DNA from 3 places in the Kluyvera sp. 1366 genome. Region 1 is predicted to be linked to each of the others. Evidence: predicted binding sites of a transcription regulator. Region 1 holds the regulator's gene; each other region holds the start of a gene.

Region 1 (6,341 bases):
CGTGGCGCTTACCGCACCGGCCATAACAGTATCTACAAATCCCATCGCAGTCTGGGCCACCTGAGCAAGGATGACCGGGATCGCGAGGGCCAGCAATTGACGCGCTTCGGTAAAATACTTCTGCACGTTACACCTGCTTAATTAATGAAGAGAGCGGGGCGAAATCCCCAAAGAATGCGCGCACAGTGTAGCGGCAGCGCTGGCTTCCGCCAAACGTTGATCGCATTTTGTTTAGCAATTTGTGTAAAGTTTGAACTCCGCCAAATTAAGCTGCCGCCGACAAGCTGTGATAAACTGACGCAAACTTTGCAGAGGCTAAGATTATGTTTACTGGAATTGTGCAAGGCACGGCAGAAATTGTCGGCATTGAAGAGAAAGATCTGTTTCGTACCCATATTGTGCGCTTACCGGATGAGCTGTTACCGGGACTGGCGCTGGGCGCATCGGTAGCCCACAACGGCTGCTGCCTGACTGTGACTGAGATTAATGGCGATCGGGTTAGCTTCGATCTGATTAAAGAAACATTGCGCATTACCAACCTGGGTGAATTACAGGTCGGGGATGTGGTGAATATTGAGCGTGCAGCGAAGTTCAGTGATGAAATTGGCGGCCATTTGATGTCTGGCCATATTATGACCACGGCGGAAATTTGCAAAATCATCCAGTCAGAAAACAACCGCGAAATCTGGTTTAAATTACAGGATGCCACGCAGATCAAATATATTCTGCATAAAGGTTTTGTGGGTATCGACGGAATTAGTTTGACCGTTGGCGACGTTACCAAAAGCAAGTTCTGTGTGCATCTGATTCCGGAAACCCTCGAGCGCACCACGTTAGGCGCGAAGAAGTTTGGTCAAAAGGTCAATATTGAGATTGATCCTCATACGCAGGCTATTGTGGAAACCGTTGAGCGCGTATTAGCACAGCGTGAAGCCGCTGCACTGGCGCAGATTGCCAGCGCAGAATAATGGCGTTAAAAAAGGCGCCCTGCGGCGCCTTGATTTATTTCTGCAAGCTCATTAACGCGCTACGCGTAATCCGCCATCCTTGCCACGACTGAATACCACCTGCCACAGCTGAATATCACGGGCACGAAACGCACCGGCGCAGGCGTTGAGATAATAGTCGAACATTCGTTTAAAACGTTCGCCATATTTCTCAGCCAGCTGCGGCCACGCCGCCTGAAAACGTTCATACCATGCCATTAACGTCGTATCGTAATCTGCGCCAAAGTTATGCCAATCTTCCATGACGAAATGTGGCTCACTGGCATCAGCGATTTGACGGACCGACGGCAGACAACCGTTCGGGAAGATATATTTATCAATCCACGGATCGACATTCATATCCGTTGTGAGGGCACCAATGGTGTGCAGTAAAAATATGCCGTCTGGTTTGAGATTGCGGTCAGCAACATCAAAATAAGTGGCATAGTTTTTCGGCCCGACATGTTCAAACATTCCGACAGAAACAATGCGATCATATTGATTATTCAGGTCGCGATAGTCCTGCAGTAAAATAGTGACATCCAGTCCTTCACAGCGTTGTTGTGCCAGTTTTTGTTGCTCTGCAGAAATAGTGACGCCATGCACCGTGACGCCATAATGGCGTGCGGCATATTCCGCCAGTCCGCCCCAGCCACAACCGATATCCAACAGCGTCAAGCCCGGTTCAAGTTGTAACTTGCGGCAAATCATATCCAGTTTGGCCTGCTGCGCGTTTTCCAACGTATCAGCATCTTTCCAGTAGCCGCAGGAATATTGCATATAGGGGTCAAGCATCAGTGAGAATAGATCATTACCCAGGTCGTAATGCTCTTTACCCACAATCCAGGCGCGTTTTTTCGATTGCAAATTAGTAAGACGCGCGGCGGCGATGCGCAACGTATCTTTAAAATGCCGCGGTAATTGTTTATCCAGATGGTGTTTTAAAACGCGATGGAAGAACATATCAAGCTGTTCGCACTCCCACCAACCATCCATGTAACTTTCACCTAATCCGAGCGATCCTTCCTCGAGCACGCGTTTAAAAAAATCTGGATGCTTTACCTGAATATCCCAGGGACGAGTGCCATTAACTGCAATATCAGCACGCTCTAGCAGTTCATTGACGATCCGAAACCAGTGGTTTTCTTCAAGGCTCAATTCTTCTATAACAGATGAACTCATAGCTTCTCCATCACCTTCCGATCTGAACCTGAGAAAAAGAATAGCCAATTTCCCAAGACCTGTGAGAGAACTCACGGAAAATCCGTGCGCCAGAAATCCGACGTTTTACAGAGGCATGAATTTGAATAGAAAAGTTGGACGCCGCACTGGAGTATCGTGCAGACGCCATCCCGCGACAGAGTCGCTAAAGGTATTACATTTATATTATTGATTTAATACAGAATTACTGACCCACTGAGTATATGCTCACGTGGGTCAATATTCAACGGGTTATCGTTAGTTTGCTAACGAAAAGCGTTGGCTTAGAGATTATCTTCGCAGGGACGGGAATTGTGGGCAATATCACTTTGTGCGTTTGCCGATCGCTGGCAGACAAAGCCCACCCACGCCAGTACCACGGTGGCCACCATCACTAATGTGGTGTTGAACAGCGCCTGCTCAAGGCCGGCGGAGACCAGCAGGCTGGCGACAAAGCACAATCCTAACTGGAATAAATTCTGTAATCCTGCCGCTTTACCGGTGGCGTGCGGGAAGGGCGCTAATGCGCTGGCCACCACAATCGGATAGATCGCGCCATTGGCCAGCGCCATGCCGCAGAAGGGCATCAGCAGCACAAACAGCGGCGCTGAAGGCATCAGGGCGATGACAAACAGACTTAGGATGCTCAGACTGTACAGCACCAGCAACCACGGCAGCAGTTGCGCGCCCTGATAACGATTTAACAGCGTGCGGCAGCCAAAGCCGCCAATCAGAAACGCAATGGTCTGCGGAATATAGCTCAGGCCAATATCACCCGGCGTCAGGCCAGCTGCGGCGAGAATGAAAGGTGAGCCCGTCAGCCACGCGAAAAAGCTCGCCGAACATGCCGAATAGATTAAGACGTTACCGCTGTAGACGCGGGTACCCAGCAAAGTCAACCAGCCGGGTTGTTTGCCTGAGGCAACTTTCTCGCGCTTAGGCGAGGTTAATTGCAGCGTACCGATCAGCAACACTACGGCAACCAGCGTCAGCGTGATAAAGATGCTGCGCCAGTGGAAGTGGCCGATCAGCCAGGCGCCGAGCAGCGGTGCCAGCGCCGGCGACAGCGCAACCAGCGGCATAATCGTTGCAAACACTTTATTGGCTTTCGCTTTTGGATAGTGATCCACCACCAGCGCCTGCCAGCTTACGGCAGCCGCACACACGCCAATCGCCTGCATAAAACGCAGCGCCAGCATCAGGCGGACATCGGTCACCCACAGCATTCCCAGACAACCGAGGGCGAAGATGGCAAGGCCCGCCAGCAAAATCGGCTTACGTCCATAACGATCTGATAGCGGTCCCCAAAATACCTGGGCACAGGCAAAACCGCCGAGAAACAGACTCAGGCTGGCGCTGATGGTGCCGGGTGCGCTAGCAAAATCACGCTGCATATCGCCAAAGGCGGGCAAATACATATCCGTGGCAAGAAAGCCGAGCATGCTGAGCACGGCGAGATAAGGCATAAATGCTTTAGATGACAACATGTTGATTCTCTTTTGGGCAGGGTGAACGCCGGGGAGTGTAAAAGGATGCGGCGCGCTTTGTGAAACGCTAATATTTGCATGGTGCTGTTAAAATTTTTGAAGGCAAATTTATGTGGTCAGAATATGCGCTTGAAGTGGTGGATGCAGTAGCGCGCACCGGCAGTTTTAGCGCGGCAGCGCAGGAACTGCATCGCGTGCCCTCTGCCGTCAGTTATACTGTGCGCCAGCTGGAAACCTGGCTGGCGGTGCCGCTGTTTGAGCGCCAGCATCGGGAAGTGGTGATGACAGCGGCGGGCGAGCATTTTGTGCGGGAAGGCCGATCTGTTATCAAAAAAATGCTGGCCACTCGCCGACAGTGTCAGCAACTGGCAAATGGCTGGCGCGGCGAGTTGAGCATCGCGGTTGACTGCATTGTAAAACCGCAGCGCACGCGACAGTTAGTGAAGGACTTCTATCGCCATTTTCCCGATATGGAGCTGATTATCAGCTACGAAGTGTTCAACGGCGTGTGGGATGCGTTGGCTGATGGTCGGGTGGATGTGGCGATTGGCGCAACCCAGGCCATTCCGGTGGGCGGACGTTTTGCCTTTCAGGATATGGGCGCGCTGAACTGGCGTTGTGTGGTGAGCCCTGATCATCCGCTGGTTAACAGCAAGGAGCTGGATGATGAAACCTTGCGGGCGTGGCCATCGCTGGTGCTGGAAGATACCTCGCGTGCGTTACCGCGCCGTATGACATGGACGCTGGATAATCAGCGGCGGTTGGTGGTGCCAGAGTGGGAAACCGGGATGGATTGTTTGCTGGCAGGATTGTGCGTCGGCATGGTGCCTGGCCATTTGGCGCGTCCACTGCTGGACAGCCAAAAACTGGTCGAGCTGGCGCTACCGCAGGCGTTTCCGGACAGTCCGTGCTGCGTTAGCTGGTCAGAACAGCGCGCGTCACCGGCGCTGGCGTGGTTACTGGCTTATCTCGGGGATGCGGAAACGCTGAACCACGAATGGCTCAGCGAAGTGTCGGCTTAGCGGCGGTAGTCGCGGAACGGACCGTACGCCACCGAACGACGTTCAATCAGCGTTGGCTGGACTTCGATAGTTTGCGGATCTTCGCGCTTGCTGGTGATGCGATCCAGCAGCATTTCCAGCGCTTTTTCGCCCAGTTCAGCTTTCGGCTGGTGCACGGTGGTGAGCGCTGGTGTGAAATAGCGCGCGTTGCGCACGTTATCGTAGCCAATCACCGAGATATCCTGCGGTACGCGCAAACCCATCTCATCAGCAGCGCAAATCGCGCCCATCGCCATGATATCGCCACCGCAGAACACCGCGGTTGGACGCTGTTTCTGATTTAAGATCTGTTGCATCGCCTGATAGCCCGATTCAGGCTCAAAGTCGCCCTGAACCACCCACTCCGGACGCACTGTAATGCCCGCTTCGTTCATTGCCTGCAGGAAGCCAGCATGACGTCCACCGCCGGTGTTGCGCTCCATTTGGCCAGGAATGGCACCGATATCGCGATGGCCACGTTCAATCAGATAACGCCCGGCAAGATAGCCGCCCTGAAATGCATTGTCCTGCACGGTATCGGTGAAATCACCGCGTGACGCGCCCCAATCCATCACCACCATGGGGATATTGCGGTTCTCTTCCAGCATCTGCAGCAAATCGTCTGGATATTCCGAACACATCACCAGCAAGCCGTCGACGCGCTTTTGCGCCATCATCGACAGGTAAGCGCGCTGCTTTTGCAGATCGTTGTGAGCATTGCCGAGAATCAGCGTATAGCCGCGTTCGAAGCAGCGGTTCTCCACCGCTTCGATAATTTCAGCGAAGTAGGGCGCTTCGCTGGAGGTCGCCAGCAGACCCAAGGTTTTGGTGTGATTGACTTTAAGACTACGCGCCACGGCACTTGGCGAGTAATGTAATTCTTTGATCGCTTCCCATACGGCGTTACGCGTCTCTTCCGCAACGAAACGCGTTTTGTTGATGACATGCGAAACCGTGGTGGTTGAGACACCCGCGCGTTTTGCGACATCTTTAATTGTTGCCATGAAAATGGTGCTCCTGGGCTTATCGCAACTTACTGATAAGTATATTGTTAAACGTTTGCGTCTGCTAATGCTTTTACAGCCCAAAAAAGCGGGCAAAACGGTATGTTCTAGCAGGCGAAATCACTTCATCACGCTGTAAATACAGCCTGCGCAAAATCTGTTGCGCAACGAAAGGCGGCGATTCTAGCAAGCTGGCGCGGATAACACGAGATTTTTGCCTATTGCTATGCGAAAATCGTCTTAACCCTAATAATTGTGTGACTAAGGAGTTGTGATGAATACCGACCTGAAGCTGGCGCTAATGACCACTGTTGGCGCACTGTTGATGATTATCGCCTTCAGCTTTACCGCGATCATGCATTAACAAAAAAGCCGGAGCTGACAACAGCATCCGGCTTTTTTATGTCTGTTGCGCAACAGCTAGCGAATGGTTTTTGGCGTCATCATACGACGCGCGCCCACATAGTGTTTCTGCCAGTAATCCTCACCCAATGCGCTAATCTGAATATCTTTGCCGGTACGCGGCGACTGAATGAATTTGCCATTGCCAAGATAAACGCCCACATGGTCGGCGGTACCGCGATTGTTGATGCGGAAGAACACCAGATCGCCTTTCTCCAGCAT
Region 2 (6,341 bases), on a different contig from region 1:
AGCCCGCAATTAAGCGGGCTTCGTTTTTACGCAGTGATCAAAGCAGGATTTATTCCCACTCAATCGTCGCAGGTGGTTTACCTGAAATATCATAAACCACGCGGGAAATGCCGTTAACTTCGTTGATGATGCGGTTAGAGACGCGGCCGAGGAAATCGTACGGCAGGTGCGCCCAGTGCGCTGTCATGAAGTCGATGGTTTCCACCGCACGCAGTGAAACTACCCAATCATATTTACGACCATCGCCCATCACGCCAACAGAACGTACTGGCAGGAACACGGTGAACGCCTGGCTGACTTTGTTGTACAGGTCAGCTTTATGCAGCTCTTCGATGAAGATGGCGTCTGCACGGCGCAGCAGGTCGCAGTACTCTTTCTTCACTTCGCCCAGCACGCGCACGCCCAAACCTGGACCTGGGAACGGATGACGATACAGCATGTCGTACGGCAGGCCGAGTTCCAGACCGATTTTACGCACTTCGTCTTTGAACAGCTCTTTCAGCGGCTCAACCAGGCCCATCTTCATCTCTTTCGGCAAACCGCCCACGTTGTGGTGCGATTTGATCACGTGCGCTTTACCGGTGGCAGAAGCCGCCGATTCGATCACGTCAGGATAGATGGTGCCTTGTGCCAGCCACTTCACGTCTTCCAGACGCAGCGCCTGCTCGTCAAACACCTCTACGAATACGCGGCCGATGATTTTACGTTTGGCTTCGGGATCGTTCTCGCCCGCCAGCGCATCAAGGAAGCGCGCTTCTGCCGCAACGTGCACGATGTTCAGACCGAAGTGGTCACCGAACATTTCCAGCACCTGCTCAGCTTCATTCAGACGCAGCAGGCCGTTATCCACGAACACGCAGGTCAGACGCTCGCCGATGGCGCGATGCAGCAGCATCGCGGTCACAGAAGAGTCCACGCCGCCAGACAGACCGAGAATCACTTTGTCATCGCCAACCTGCTGACGAATACGCTCAACCGCATCTTCGATGATTTTGGCTGGTGTCCACAGCGCTTCACAGCCGCAGATGTCACGAATGAAACGCTCAAGCATGCGCAGGCCCTGACGCGTGTGCGTCACTTCCGGGTGGAACTGCACGCCGTAGAATTTCTTCTCTTCGTTAGCCATGATGGCAAACGGACAGGTTTCGGTGCTGGCAACGGTTTCGAAACCGGCTGGGATGGCGGTGACTTTGTCGCCGTGGCTCATCCAAACGTCCAGCAGCGGTTTACCTGCTGCGCTAATCGCATCTTCGATGTCACGCACCAGCGCGCTCTGAGTCAGCACTTCAACCTGCGCATAACCAAATTCGCGCTCGTTAGAGCCCTCAACCTTGCCGCCCAACTGCATCGCCATGGTCTGCATGCCGTAGCAGACGCCCAACACTGGCACACCCGCGTTAAACACGTATTCCGGCGCACGCGGGCTGTTCAGCTCGGTGGTGCTCTCCGGACCGCCAGAGAGAATGATGCCGTTCGGGTTAAACTGGCGAATTTGCTCTTCGGTGACATCCCACGCCCAGAGTTCGCAGTAGACACCCAGCTCGCGCACGCGGCGCGCAACCAGCTGCGTATACTGAGAACCAAAATCGAGGATCAAAATGCGATGTTTATGAATATTTTCAGTCGTCATTGAGGCGTTTCCATTGGGATGGACTTAATAATAAAAGCGCCCGGCGGGTGCCGGGCGCTAAATTTTACGGGATTATGAACCCATGCGGTAGTTTGGTGACTCTTTGGTGATGGTCACGTCATGCACGTGGCTTTCATTGATGCCCGCGCCGCTGATACGCACAAACTCCGCTTTGGTGCGCAGATCGTCAATGGTCTGGCAACCCGTCAGGCCCATGCAAGAGCGCAAGCCGCCCATTTGCTGGTGCACGATCTCTTTCAGGCGGCCTTTGTAGGCAACGCGGCCTTCGATACCTTCCGGTACCAGTTTGTCAGCGGCGTTATCGCTCTGGAAGTAACGATCTGAAGAGCCTTTGGACATCGCGCCCAGTGAACCCATACCGCGATAAGACTTGAACGAACGGCCTTGATACAGCTCGATTTCGCCCGGAGACTCTTCGGTACCAGCCAGCATAGAACCGACCATGACGGCCGCTGCGCCTGCTGCAATCGCTTTAGCGATGTCGCCAGAGAAGCGGATGCCGCCATCAGCGATAACCGGAATGCCGGTGCCTTCCAGCGCGGCAACCGCATCAGAAACCGCGGTGATCTGTGGCACGCCAACACCAGTGACGATACGCGTGGTACAGATTGAGCCAGGACCGATCCCCACTTTCACCGCGCTCACGCCGGCCTGCGCCAACGCCAATGCGCCTGCGCCGGTGGCAACGTTGCCGCCGATGATTTCCAGGTTCGGATATTTTGCACGGGTTTCACGAATACGCTGCAGCACGCCTTCAGAGTGACCGTGTGATGAGTCAATTAGCAGCACGTCAACACCGGCAGCAACCAGCGCATCAACGCGCTCTTCATTGCCCGCACCGGCACCAACCGCAGCGCCTACGCGCAGACGGCCTTCCGCATCTTTACACGCGTTAGGTTTACGTTCGGCTTTTTGGAAGTCTTTAACGGTGATCATGCCCAGCAGGTGGAAGCTGTCATCAACAACCAGCGCTTTCTCAACACGTTTTTCATGCATTTTGTGCAGCACAACTTCGCGTGCTTCACCCTCTTTCACCGTTACCAGGCGCTCTTTAGGGGTCATCACTGCGGAAACTGGTAAGGTCAGGTCGGTAACAAAACGCACGTCACGGCCCGTGATGATGCCCACCAGCTCGTTGTCGGTGTTCACGACCGGGTAGCCGGCGAAGCCGTTACGTTCGGTCAGCTCTTTCACCGCCGCCAGCGCGGTAGTTGGCAGCACGGTTTGTGGATCGGTAACGACGCCGCTTTCGTGTTTTTTCACCTTACGAACTTCATCCGCCTGGCGCTCAATTGACATGTTTTTGTGAATAAAGCCCAAACCACCTTCCTGCGCCAGCGCAATTGCCAGACCGGCTTCGGTCACGGTGTCCATTGCAGCGGAGAGCATGGGGATGTTCAGACGGATGTTTTTCGTCAGCTGAGTGCTGAGATCAGCGGTGTTCGGTAAGACAGTGGAGTGAGCGGGAACGAGCAGAACGTCGTCAAATGTGAGGGCTTCTTTAGCGATTCTTAACATTGCAATATCTCCACCTGGGGGCGATTAAAACAGATAAAATATTGCCGCGGCATTATACAGGCCGAAACCGATTGCCTCCAGTGTTTTTTCAGAAAATGTCTTGATCCTCAGGGCAAGCAATGTAGTATCAGTTGATTAACCCTCTGATTTAAAATTTGATCTACATCACATGTCGCTACCGCCAACCGCCAATATTTTTACCGTCAGCCGCCTGAACACCACGGTGCGCCAACTGCTGGAAAATGAGATGGGCCTGGTGTGGCTCAGCGCTGAAATTTCAAATTTCACTCAGCCCTCTTCCGGTCATTGGTACTTCACGTTGAAGGATGATGGCGCACAAGTGCGCTGCGCGATGTTCCGCAACAGCAATCGTCGCGTCACCTTCCGTCCGCAACATGGCCAGCAAGTGTTAGTGCGCGCCAGCATCACGCTGTATGAGCCGCGCGGCGATTATCAGCTGATTATCGAAAGCATGCATCCGGCCGGTGAAGGCTTGCTGCAGCAGCAATTCGAGCAGCTGAAAGCGCGTTTAGCCGCGGAAGGCTTATTCGATCAACAGTTCAAACAGCCGCTGCCGGATCCGGCGCGTCAGGTGGGCGTGATTACCTCCGCCACCGGCGCGGCGCTGCACGACGTGCTGCGCGTGCTGCATCGACGCGATCCTTCACTGCCGGTGATTATCTATCCCACCGCGGTGCAAGGTGTGGATGCGCCGGCTGGCATTGTGCGTGCCATTGAGCTGGCTAACCAGCGCGATGAGTGTGATGTGCTGATTGTCGGTCGTGGCGGCGGTTCGCTGGAAGATTTGTGGAGCTTCAATGACGAGCGCGTGGCGCGGGCGATTTTTGCCAGCCGCCTGCCGATTGTCAGCGCCGTTGGGCATGAAACCGATGTCACTATCGCTGACTTCGTAGCGGATTTACGTGCGCCGACGCCGTCTGCTGCGGCAGAACTGGTGAGCCGTAATCAGCTTGAACTGTTGCGTCGTTTGCAGTCGCAGCAGCAGCGCATGGAGATGGCGATGGATTTCTATCTGGCTCAGCAGCAGCGTCGCTTCACGCGCATTCAGCACCGCTTGCAGCAGCAGCATCCACAGCTGCGTCTGGCACGCCAGCAAACCGCGCTCTTACAGCTGCAGCGCCGTCTCGGTGAAGCAATGGACCAGCGCATGCGTGTGGCCAATCGTCAGCAGGATCGCCTGCTGCAACGCCTTAACGCCCAGCAGCCGCAGGGACGTATTCTGCGCGCTCAGCAGCAGCTCCAGCAATGGCACTATCGCTTACAGCAGGGCATGGAGAAGCAGCTCAATCACAATCGTCAGCGCTTTGGCACGCTGGCGGCACAGCTGGAAGGCGTGAGCCCGCTGGCGACGCTGGCGCGTGGCTTCAGCGTAACCACCGACACCCAAGGTCAGGTGGTGAAGAAAACCCAACAGCTGAGCAAAGGCGACTTGCTGCGCACCCGGCTGGACGATGGCTGGGTGGAAAGCCAGGTTACCGCACTCGAACCGCAGAAATCCCGGAGCCGCAAAGCGCGTTCATAGCGGGAAAACTATACTTCTGGCATGTACCTAAACGGCCAGGAGTTTTTTTATGTCTTACAGCGTTATTCCTCCCTACATTCTGCGCAATATCATTGATAACTGCTCCGGCGCGCAACAAGACTACGCGCGCCGCACCCTCACCCACGTCCAGCACTTGATGGGCGAACATAACGCTAAACCAGCAAGCACCGCCACCGCTCAGCCAGGCACGGTGCTGCGTGCTATCTATGACGCCGAAGGAACGCAAAATCTGCCCGGCACGTTGGTGCGCGAAGAAGGCCAGCCGGGAAATGGTGATGTTGCAGCCGAAGAAGCCTGGAACTATCTCGGCATTACCTACGATTTCTTCTGGCAAATCTACCAACGCAACTCGCTGGACAATAAAGGCCTCAAGCTCGATGGCACCGTGCATTACGGCAAGGAGTATCAGAACGCCTTCTGGAACGGGCAGCAGATGGTGTTTGGTGACGGTGACGGCGAGATTTTCAATCGCTTCACTATCGCGCTGGATGTGGTGGCGCACGAGCTGACGCACGGCGTGACAGAAACCGAAGCGGGATTGATCTATTTCCAGCAGGCAGGCGCGCTGAATGAATCGATGTCTGACGTGTTTGGTTCGCTGGTGAAGCAATTTCACCTCAAGCAGAGCGCCGATCAGGCCGACTGGATTATCGGCGAAGGTTTACTGGCGCAGGGCATCAACGGGCGCGGATTGCGCTCGATGTCGTCACCGGGAACGGCTTACGATGATCCGGTGCTGGGTAAAGATCCGCAACCGGCCGATATGGCGCACTACATCGAAACGCGTGACGACAACGGCGGCGTGCACCTCAATTCCGGCATTCCCAATCGCGCCTTTTACCTCGCCGCTAAAGCGCTGGGCGGCTTTGCGTGGGAACAGGCCGGTCAAGCCTGGTACGACACGCTGTGCGACAAAACGCTGCCGCAGGATGCCGATTTCAGCACCTTTGCGCGCTTTACCGTGCAGCACGCCAATCAACGATTCAACAGCTCAGTGGCGGAAAAGATTCAATCCGCCTGGCAGCAGGTAGGCGTAACATGGACATCCAACTGACCGATGACGCAATCATCGAGCTGGCGCGGGAAGGCGGAATCGCTTTTATCCCTAAACTGCGCGGCGAACGGCGCTTTGCGCTGGGGGAACTGCCGGAACCGCAAAAGCAGCGCGTCTGCGAAGTACTGGAACAGGCAATGCCGTTGGGGGAAACGGAAGATCAGGCGGCAAATGTCGGTCGTGGCGATCAGCGCTACTACCGCATTCAAATCACCTATGCTACCCATCGCGAAGCGGGAAGTTTCGTGATTTTAATTCCCGAACAACTGGCGCCCCCCGAGCTGCAATCGCTGTGGCGAGACGGTGAATAGGTTATCGGAGATCTCTCAAGGCAGAGCGTAACTGATTGACTATACTCATTATGTGGCTAGCTAGTCCACGTCGAAGAAAACACCCTTAGATGAGGTCTCTGCTATGACACAAAAAAAGCAACGAGGTGGTGCCGGGAACTTTGCAGAGGACCCGGAGCGCGCCAGGGAAGCCGGTAGCGCTGGCGGCAAAGTCAGTGGGGGTAATTTCAGAAACGATCCTGAAAGAGCCAGGGAAGCTGGAAG
Region 3 (6,341 bases), on a different contig from region 1:
GCCGCGCGTACAGCTGATTGCCAGCCAGATGAAACCGGGCCGCGGCGGACGTTTGCTGTCGATGCGCTGCCTCGGCCATGAAAAGGTGGCACAGCTGGAGGAGAAAATCGGCACGCCGCTGCAACTGTATAGCGGCTACAGCGACAGCAAACAGGACAACCCGCTGCTGTTCTTCTGTCAGCACCGCTGGCGCGTCACGCCGCGCGGTGAGCTGCAACAGCTGGAATAACGCTTCGATTCCGGCAGCAGCATCGCTATAATGCGCCGCCTTTATTGCCCGCAGGAGTTGCCCGGTGAACCCACAAACTGATGAATATTGGATGCGTTATGCGCTGGAACTGGCGAAGCGCGCGTGGGAGCAGGGCGAAGTGCCGGTTGGTGCGGTGCTGGTGCAGGGCGACAAGGTGATTGGCGAGGGCTGGAACCGGCCGATTGGTCAGCACGATCCCACCGCACATGCCGAGATTATGGCGCTGCGTCAGGGCGGCAAAGTACTGGAAAACTATCGTCTGCTGGATACCACGCTGTACGTCACGCTGGAACCCTGCGTGATGTGCGCCGGTGCGATGGTGCATGGCCGCATCACGCGGCTGGTGTACGGCGCTAAAGATGAGAAAACCGGCGCGGCCGGTTCACTGCTGGATGTGATTGGTCATCCCGGCATGAATCACCAAATTCAGATTGATTGCGGTGTGCTGGCGGAAGAGTGTGCCGGGATGCTGAGTGACTTTTTCCGCATGCGTCGCGAGCAGAAGAAGGCGCTGCGTCAGGCGCAGCGCACCGGTTAATTCATCGCAATTTTCGGTTCGACCGCCGGGTAACCGGCGCCTAACTCCGCTTCCAGTGCCGACTGCTGCGCTAAACGCTTCTCCTGTTCCTGCAAATATCCTACCAAACTGATCTGATATTTACGGATATTCTCCACGTAGTTATAAGCTTCGTGGCCGCGCGCGTAGCCGTAGGTGGTTTGCGTGTAATAGCGCTTCTGGCTCAACATCGGCAAACGCAGCTTCACGTCGGCCCAGCTGTCGGGATTGCCGCCCTGTTTCGCCGTCAGCTTGCGTACGTCCAGCATGTGCGCATAGCCCATGTTATATGCCGCCAGCGCGAACCAGATACGTTCATCTTCAGGAATCGTTTCCGGGACTTTCTCCATCATGCGCTTGAGATATTCGCTGCCGCCGCGAATGCTCTGTTCGGGATCGAGGCGATCGTTGACGTCAAGGCTGTCGGCGGTATTACGCGTCAACATCATCATGCCGCGCACGCCGGTTGGCGATGTGGCCTGCGGATTCCAGTGCGACTCCTGATAAGAGATCGCCGCCAGTAAACGCCAATCCATGCTGGCGGAATATTTCTCAAACAGCGGTTTGATATCCGGCAGCGTGTTATCAATGGCGCGCAGGAAGGTGCGGGTATCAACGTAATCGAAGGTGCCAACGTGGCCGAGATACTTCTCTTCCAGCCGCGCCATCGTGCCTTCCTCGCCCATCTGGCTGTAGAAGTCGAGCATCGCCGCACTCAGGCTGTCGTCTTCGTTACGCGGTAAATACCAGGTGACCGGCTCTTCGTCAGTCACATCAAACGCCACCGCCAGCTGCGGATGAATGCGCTGCAGCAGGCCGATGGTGACCGAATCGCCCACCGTGTAATCGAGTTTGCCGTCAGCAACCGCTTCAAGCAGCGCTTTCTGACCCTGATCGGTGGAGATCGCCCAGTCGAGATCGGGATAGCTGTCAGCTTTGGCGGAACGTAAAGTTGACAGATATGCCGAACCGGACTGCACAATCAGGCGGCCTTTGAGATCGCCGAGATTCTTCGGACGAGGCTTATCGATGCGGTACACCAGCTGCTGGGACACCGAATAGTAGCTCGGGCCACTTTGGTAGTGTGCGAGGCGCTCGCTGTTGTAGATCAAGCCGGCCGCCAGCAAATCCGCTTTACCGTCATCGAGGTCGTCAAACAGATCGCCGAGATTAGGACGCACCTCAACTTCCAGTTTTACGCCAAGGTAATCGGCGAAGCGCTTCGCCAGCTCGTAATCCATACCGGCTGGTGCATTGTTAATGGTGTAGTAAGTCAGCGGAGAGTTAACGGTACTGATGCGCAGCACTCCGCGTGATTTGATCTGTGATAGCGCGTCTGTTCCGCCCCCGTACCACGGGATTGAAGGCCACAATGCTAGCGCAAGTAGCACGGTGATCAGACCGATAAACAGATAGTTTATTTTTAGGCGTTTCAAATAGTTGTCTCGTAATGGCTCACAGGCCTCTGTCTTTTAAAGGCAGTATTTATGTTGTTTTAACTCCCAGAGCGAGGGGCATTTTGCGCAACAAAAAGGGGCAGGGCAACTTTTATAGCAAGAATTGTGCAAAATTCAGCCAAACGCCAGGCGCCAGAATTTATGCGCAAACGGTTTCGTAACCCGAGCTGTTTCTCTATAATACCGCCCGTTTTCCCCTGTTGCGCCCAATGAAGCGTCGCCCGGCACTTCAAAGACGAGAGATCTTTAATGATGGAAATTCTGCGTGGTTCGCCCGCTCTGTCGGCATTTCGTGTAAACAAACTGCTGACCCGCTTTCAGGACGCTCACCTTCCGGTGAGTGATATTTACGCCGAGTACGTCCATTTTGCCGATGTTAGTGCACCGCTCAGCGCGGATGAGCAAGCCCGCCTGCAACGCCTGCTGAAATACGGTCCTTCTCTCGCCGAACACGCGCCACAAGGGCGTCTGTTGCTGGTAACGCCGCGTCCCGGCACCATCTCACCGTGGTCATCGAAAGCCACCGACATCGCCCATAACTGCGATCTGCCACAGGTATTGCGTCTTGAGCGCGGTATGGCCTTCTATGTGCAGGCACCTGAGCTGACGGAAGCACAGTGGCAGCAGCTGGCGAGCCTGCTGCATGACCGCATGATGGAAACGGTGTTCGCTGATCTCAACGATGCGCAGCAGCTGTTTGCTCACCATCAGCCGCAGCCGCTGAAAAGCGTTGACGTGCTGGGCGCAGGCCGCCGCGCGCTGGAGCAGGCCAACACCACGCTGGGCCTGGCGCTGGCTGATGATGAGATCGATTACCTGCTTGATGCCTTTACTAAGCTGGGCCGCAATCCAAACGACATCGAGCTTTACATGTTTGCGCAGGCAAACTCCGAGCACTGTCGTCACAAGATCTTCAATGCCGACTGGATTATCGACGGCGAAAAGCAGCCGAAGTCGCTATTTAAAATGATTAAAAACACCTTTGAACACAATCCTGAGCACGTGCTGTCTGCCTATAAAGACAACGCTGCGGTAATGGAAGGTTCTGAGGTTGGCCGCTTCTACGCCGATGCGCAGAAGGGCGAATATGAATTCCATCAGGAAGCCGCACATATCCTGATGAAAGTCGAAACCCATAACCACCCAACCGCCATTTCACCATGGCCGGGTGCCGCGACCGGTTCTGGTGGCGAAATCCGTGATGAAGGCGCAACCGGACGTGGCGCGAAGCCCAAAGCCGGTCTGGTCGGTTTCTCGGTATCGAACCTGCGTATTCCAGGCTTTGAACAGCCGTGGGAAGAGGATTTCGGTAAGCCGGATCGCATCGTCACCGCGCTGGATATCATGACCGAAGGTCCACTGGGCGGCGCGGCGTTCAACAACGAATTTGGTCGTCCAGCCCTCAACGGCTACTTCCGTACCTACGAAGAGCGCGTCAACAGCCACAATGGCGTGGAGCTGCGCGGCTATCACAAGCCCATCATGCTAGCGGGCGGCATCGGTAACATCCGTGCCGATCACGTGCAGAAAGGCGAGATCGTGGTCGGCGCCAAGCTGATCGTGCTGGGTGGCCCGGCTATGAACATCGGTCTGGGTGGTGGCGCGGCATCGTCAATGGCATCAGGCCAATCGGATGCCGATCTCGACTTTGCGTCAGTACAGCGCGACAACCCAGAGATGGAACGTCGTTGCCAGGAAGTGATCGACCGCTGCTGGCAGCTGGGCGAAGCCAACCCGATTCTGTTCATCCACGACGTCGGCGCGGGCGGCCTTTCGAACGCCATGCCAGAGCTGGTGAGCGACGGTAATCGTGGCGGTAACTTCAACCTGCGCGACATCCTAAGCGATGAGCCAGGCATGAGTCCGCTGGAAGTATGGTGTAACGAGTCGCAGGAACGTTATGTGCTGGCGGTCGCGCCGGAGAAACTGGCGCTGTTTGACGAGCTGTGTCAGCGTGAACGCGCGCCTTATGCGGTCATCGGTGAAGCCACCGAAGAGCTGCATCTGAACCTCGCCGACAGCCATTTCGACAACAAGCCAATCGACATGCCGCTCGACGTACTGCTGGGCAAAACACCGAAGATGACGCGTGATGTTGCCAGCCAGCAGGCCAACGGCGAAGCGCTGCAGCGTGACGGGATTAGCGTAGCGGATGCGGTGAATCGCGTGCTGCACCTGCCGACCGTGGCGGAAAAAACCTTCCTGATCACCATTGGTGACCGCAGCGTAACCGGCATGGTGGCGCGCGATCAGATGGTAGGACCGTGGCAGATTCCGGTCGCGAACTGCGCCGTCACCACCGCCAGCCTCGATAGCTATCACGGTGAAGCCTTCTCGCTTGGTGAACGTGCACCCGTCGCATTGCTCGACTTCGCGGCTTCAGGTCGCCTCGCCGTCGGTGAAGCGCTGACCAACATCGCCGCAACCTCCATTGGTTCGCTGCAACGCGTTAAGCTCTCTGCGAACTGGATGGCCGCCGCCGGTCATCCAGGCGAAGACGCGGGCTTGTACGCGGCGGTTAAAGCGGTCGGCGAAGAGTTGTGTCCCGCGCTGGGTATCACCATTCCGGTGGGCAAAGACTCGATGTCGATGAAAACCCGCTGGCAGCAAGGTACTGAGCAGCGCGAAATGACCTCGCCGCTGTCGCTGGTGATCACCGCCTTTGCGCGCGTGGAAGATGTGCGTCGCACCGTGACGCCGCAGCTGCAGGCGGATCAAGACAACCTGCTGCTGCTGGTGGATCTCGGCAACGGCGCGAACACCCTTGGCGCGACTGCGCTGTCGCAGGTTTATCGTCAGCTGGGCGATAAGCCTGCCGACGTGCGTGATGCTACGCAGCTGGCGGGCTTCTTCAACGCCATTCAGGCGCTGGTGGCCGAGCAGAAACTGCTGGCTTACCACGACCGTTCTGACGGCGGCCTGCTGGTCACGCTGGCGGAGATGGCCTTCACCGGTCACTGCGGTATCGAAGCCGATATTGCCGCGTTGGGCAGCGATGCGTTAGCCGCATTGTTCACCGAAGAGCTGGGCGCGGTGCTGCAGATCAACGCAGCGGATCATGCAGCCGTCGAGAAGGTGTTCGCTGACCACGGTCTGAGCGCTAACCTGCACGTGATTGGTAAAGCCCTGCCAGGCGATCGCTTCGTGATCCGCTCTGGCGACAGCGCGGTGTACAGCGAAAGCCGTAGCACGCTGCGTACCTGGTGGGCAGAAACCACCTGGCAGATGCAGCGTCTGCGTGATAACCCAGCCTGTGCCGACCAGGAGCATGAAGCTAAGAAAGACGATAACGACCCAGGTCTGAACGTCCATCTGACCTTCAAGCCAGAAGAAGATGTTGCGGCACCGATGATTGCGACGGGCGCACGTCCGCGTGTGGCAGTGCTGCGTGAGCAGGGCGTTAACTCACACGTAGAGATGGCCGCCGCCTTCCATCGTGCGGGCTTTACTGCAGTTGACGTGCATATGAGCGATCTGCTGGCGGGCCGTCGCGGTCTGGAAGAGTTCCAGGCGCTGGTCGCCTGCGGTGGCTTCTCGTACGGTGACGTGCTGGGCGCGGGTGAAGGCTGGGCGAAATCCATCCTGTTCAACGGTCGCGTGCGTGATGAGTTCGAAAACTTCTTCCATCGTCCACAAACGCTGGCACTTGGCGTGTGTAACGGTTGTCAGATGATGTCGAACCTGCGCGAGCTGATTCCGGGAAGCGAGCTGTGGCCACGCTTTGTGCGCAACCAGTCCGAGCGTTTCGAAGCGCGTTTCAGCCTGGTTGAAGTAGCGGCGAGCCCATCGCTGCTGCTGGATGGCATGGTCGGATCGCATATGCCAATCGCGGTATCGCACGGTGAAGGTTATGTCGAAGTGCGTGACGGCGCGCATCTGGCACAGCTGGAGAGCAAAGGTTTGGTGGCGCTGCGCTTCGTCGATAACTTCGGCAAAGTGACAGAAAGCTATCCGGCTAACCCGAACGGATCGCCTAACGGCATCACTGCGGTAACCAACGAGAGCGGACGCGTCACCATTATGATGCCGCACCCAGAGCGTGTGTTCCGTACCGTGAGCAACTCCTGGCATCCGGCAG

The links. The regulator PurR, encoded in region 1, represses purine synthesis genes. The targets are predictions, from matches to a motif close to CANGCAAACGTTTGCNTG.
Positions count from the first base shown of each region.
Region 2: a site for PurR is predicted at 3,230-3,247, ahead of guaB (IMP dehydrogenase). Genes of this name have one in related genera too.
Region 3: a site for PurR is predicted at 2,406-2,423, ahead of purL (phosphoribosylformylglycinamidine synthase). Genes of this name have one in related genera too.

Region 1 covers NZ_JBTRDW010000006.1:44,487-50,827, reverse strand. Annotated here, with positions in the region: gene ACVLVH_RS14375 (MATE family efflux transporter) at 1-126, opposite strand, end outside; gene ACVLVH_RS14370 (riboflavin synthase subunit alpha) at 324-968, shown strand; gene cfa (cyclopropane fatty acyl phospholipid synthase) at 1,020-2,168, opposite strand; gene punC (purine nucleoside transporter PunC) at 2,471-3,673, opposite strand; gene punR (DNA-binding transcriptional activator PunR) at 3,784-4,695, shown strand; gene purR (HTH-type transcriptional repressor PurR) at 4,692-5,717, opposite strand; gene cydH (cytochrome bd-I oxidase subunit CydH) at 5,992-6,081, shown strand; gene ACVLVH_RS14340 (C40 family peptidase) at 6,138-6,341, opposite strand, start outside.
Region 2 covers NZ_JBTRDW010000003.1:396,198-402,538, forward strand. Annotated here, with positions in the region: gene guaA (glutamine-hydrolyzing GMP synthase) at 50-1,630, opposite strand; gene guaB (IMP dehydrogenase) at 1,703-3,169, opposite strand; gene xseA (exodeoxyribonuclease VII large subunit) at 3,339-4,712, shown strand; gene ACVLVH_RS08675 (M4 family metallopeptidase) at 4,762-5,787, shown strand; gene ACVLVH_RS08680 (protealysin inhibitor emfourin) at 5,772-6,098, shown strand; gene ACVLVH_RS08685 (con-10 family general stress protein) at 6,202-6,341, shown strand, end outside.
Region 3 covers NZ_JBTRDW010000003.1:442,438-448,778, reverse strand. Annotated here, with positions in the region: gene yfhb (phosphatidylglycerophosphatase C) at 1-229, shown strand, start outside; gene tadA (tRNA adenosine(34) deaminase TadA) at 294-788, shown strand; gene mltF (membrane-bound lytic murein transglycosylase MltF) at 785-2,242, opposite strand; gene purL (phosphoribosylformylglycinamidine synthase) at 2,513-6,341, shown strand, end outside.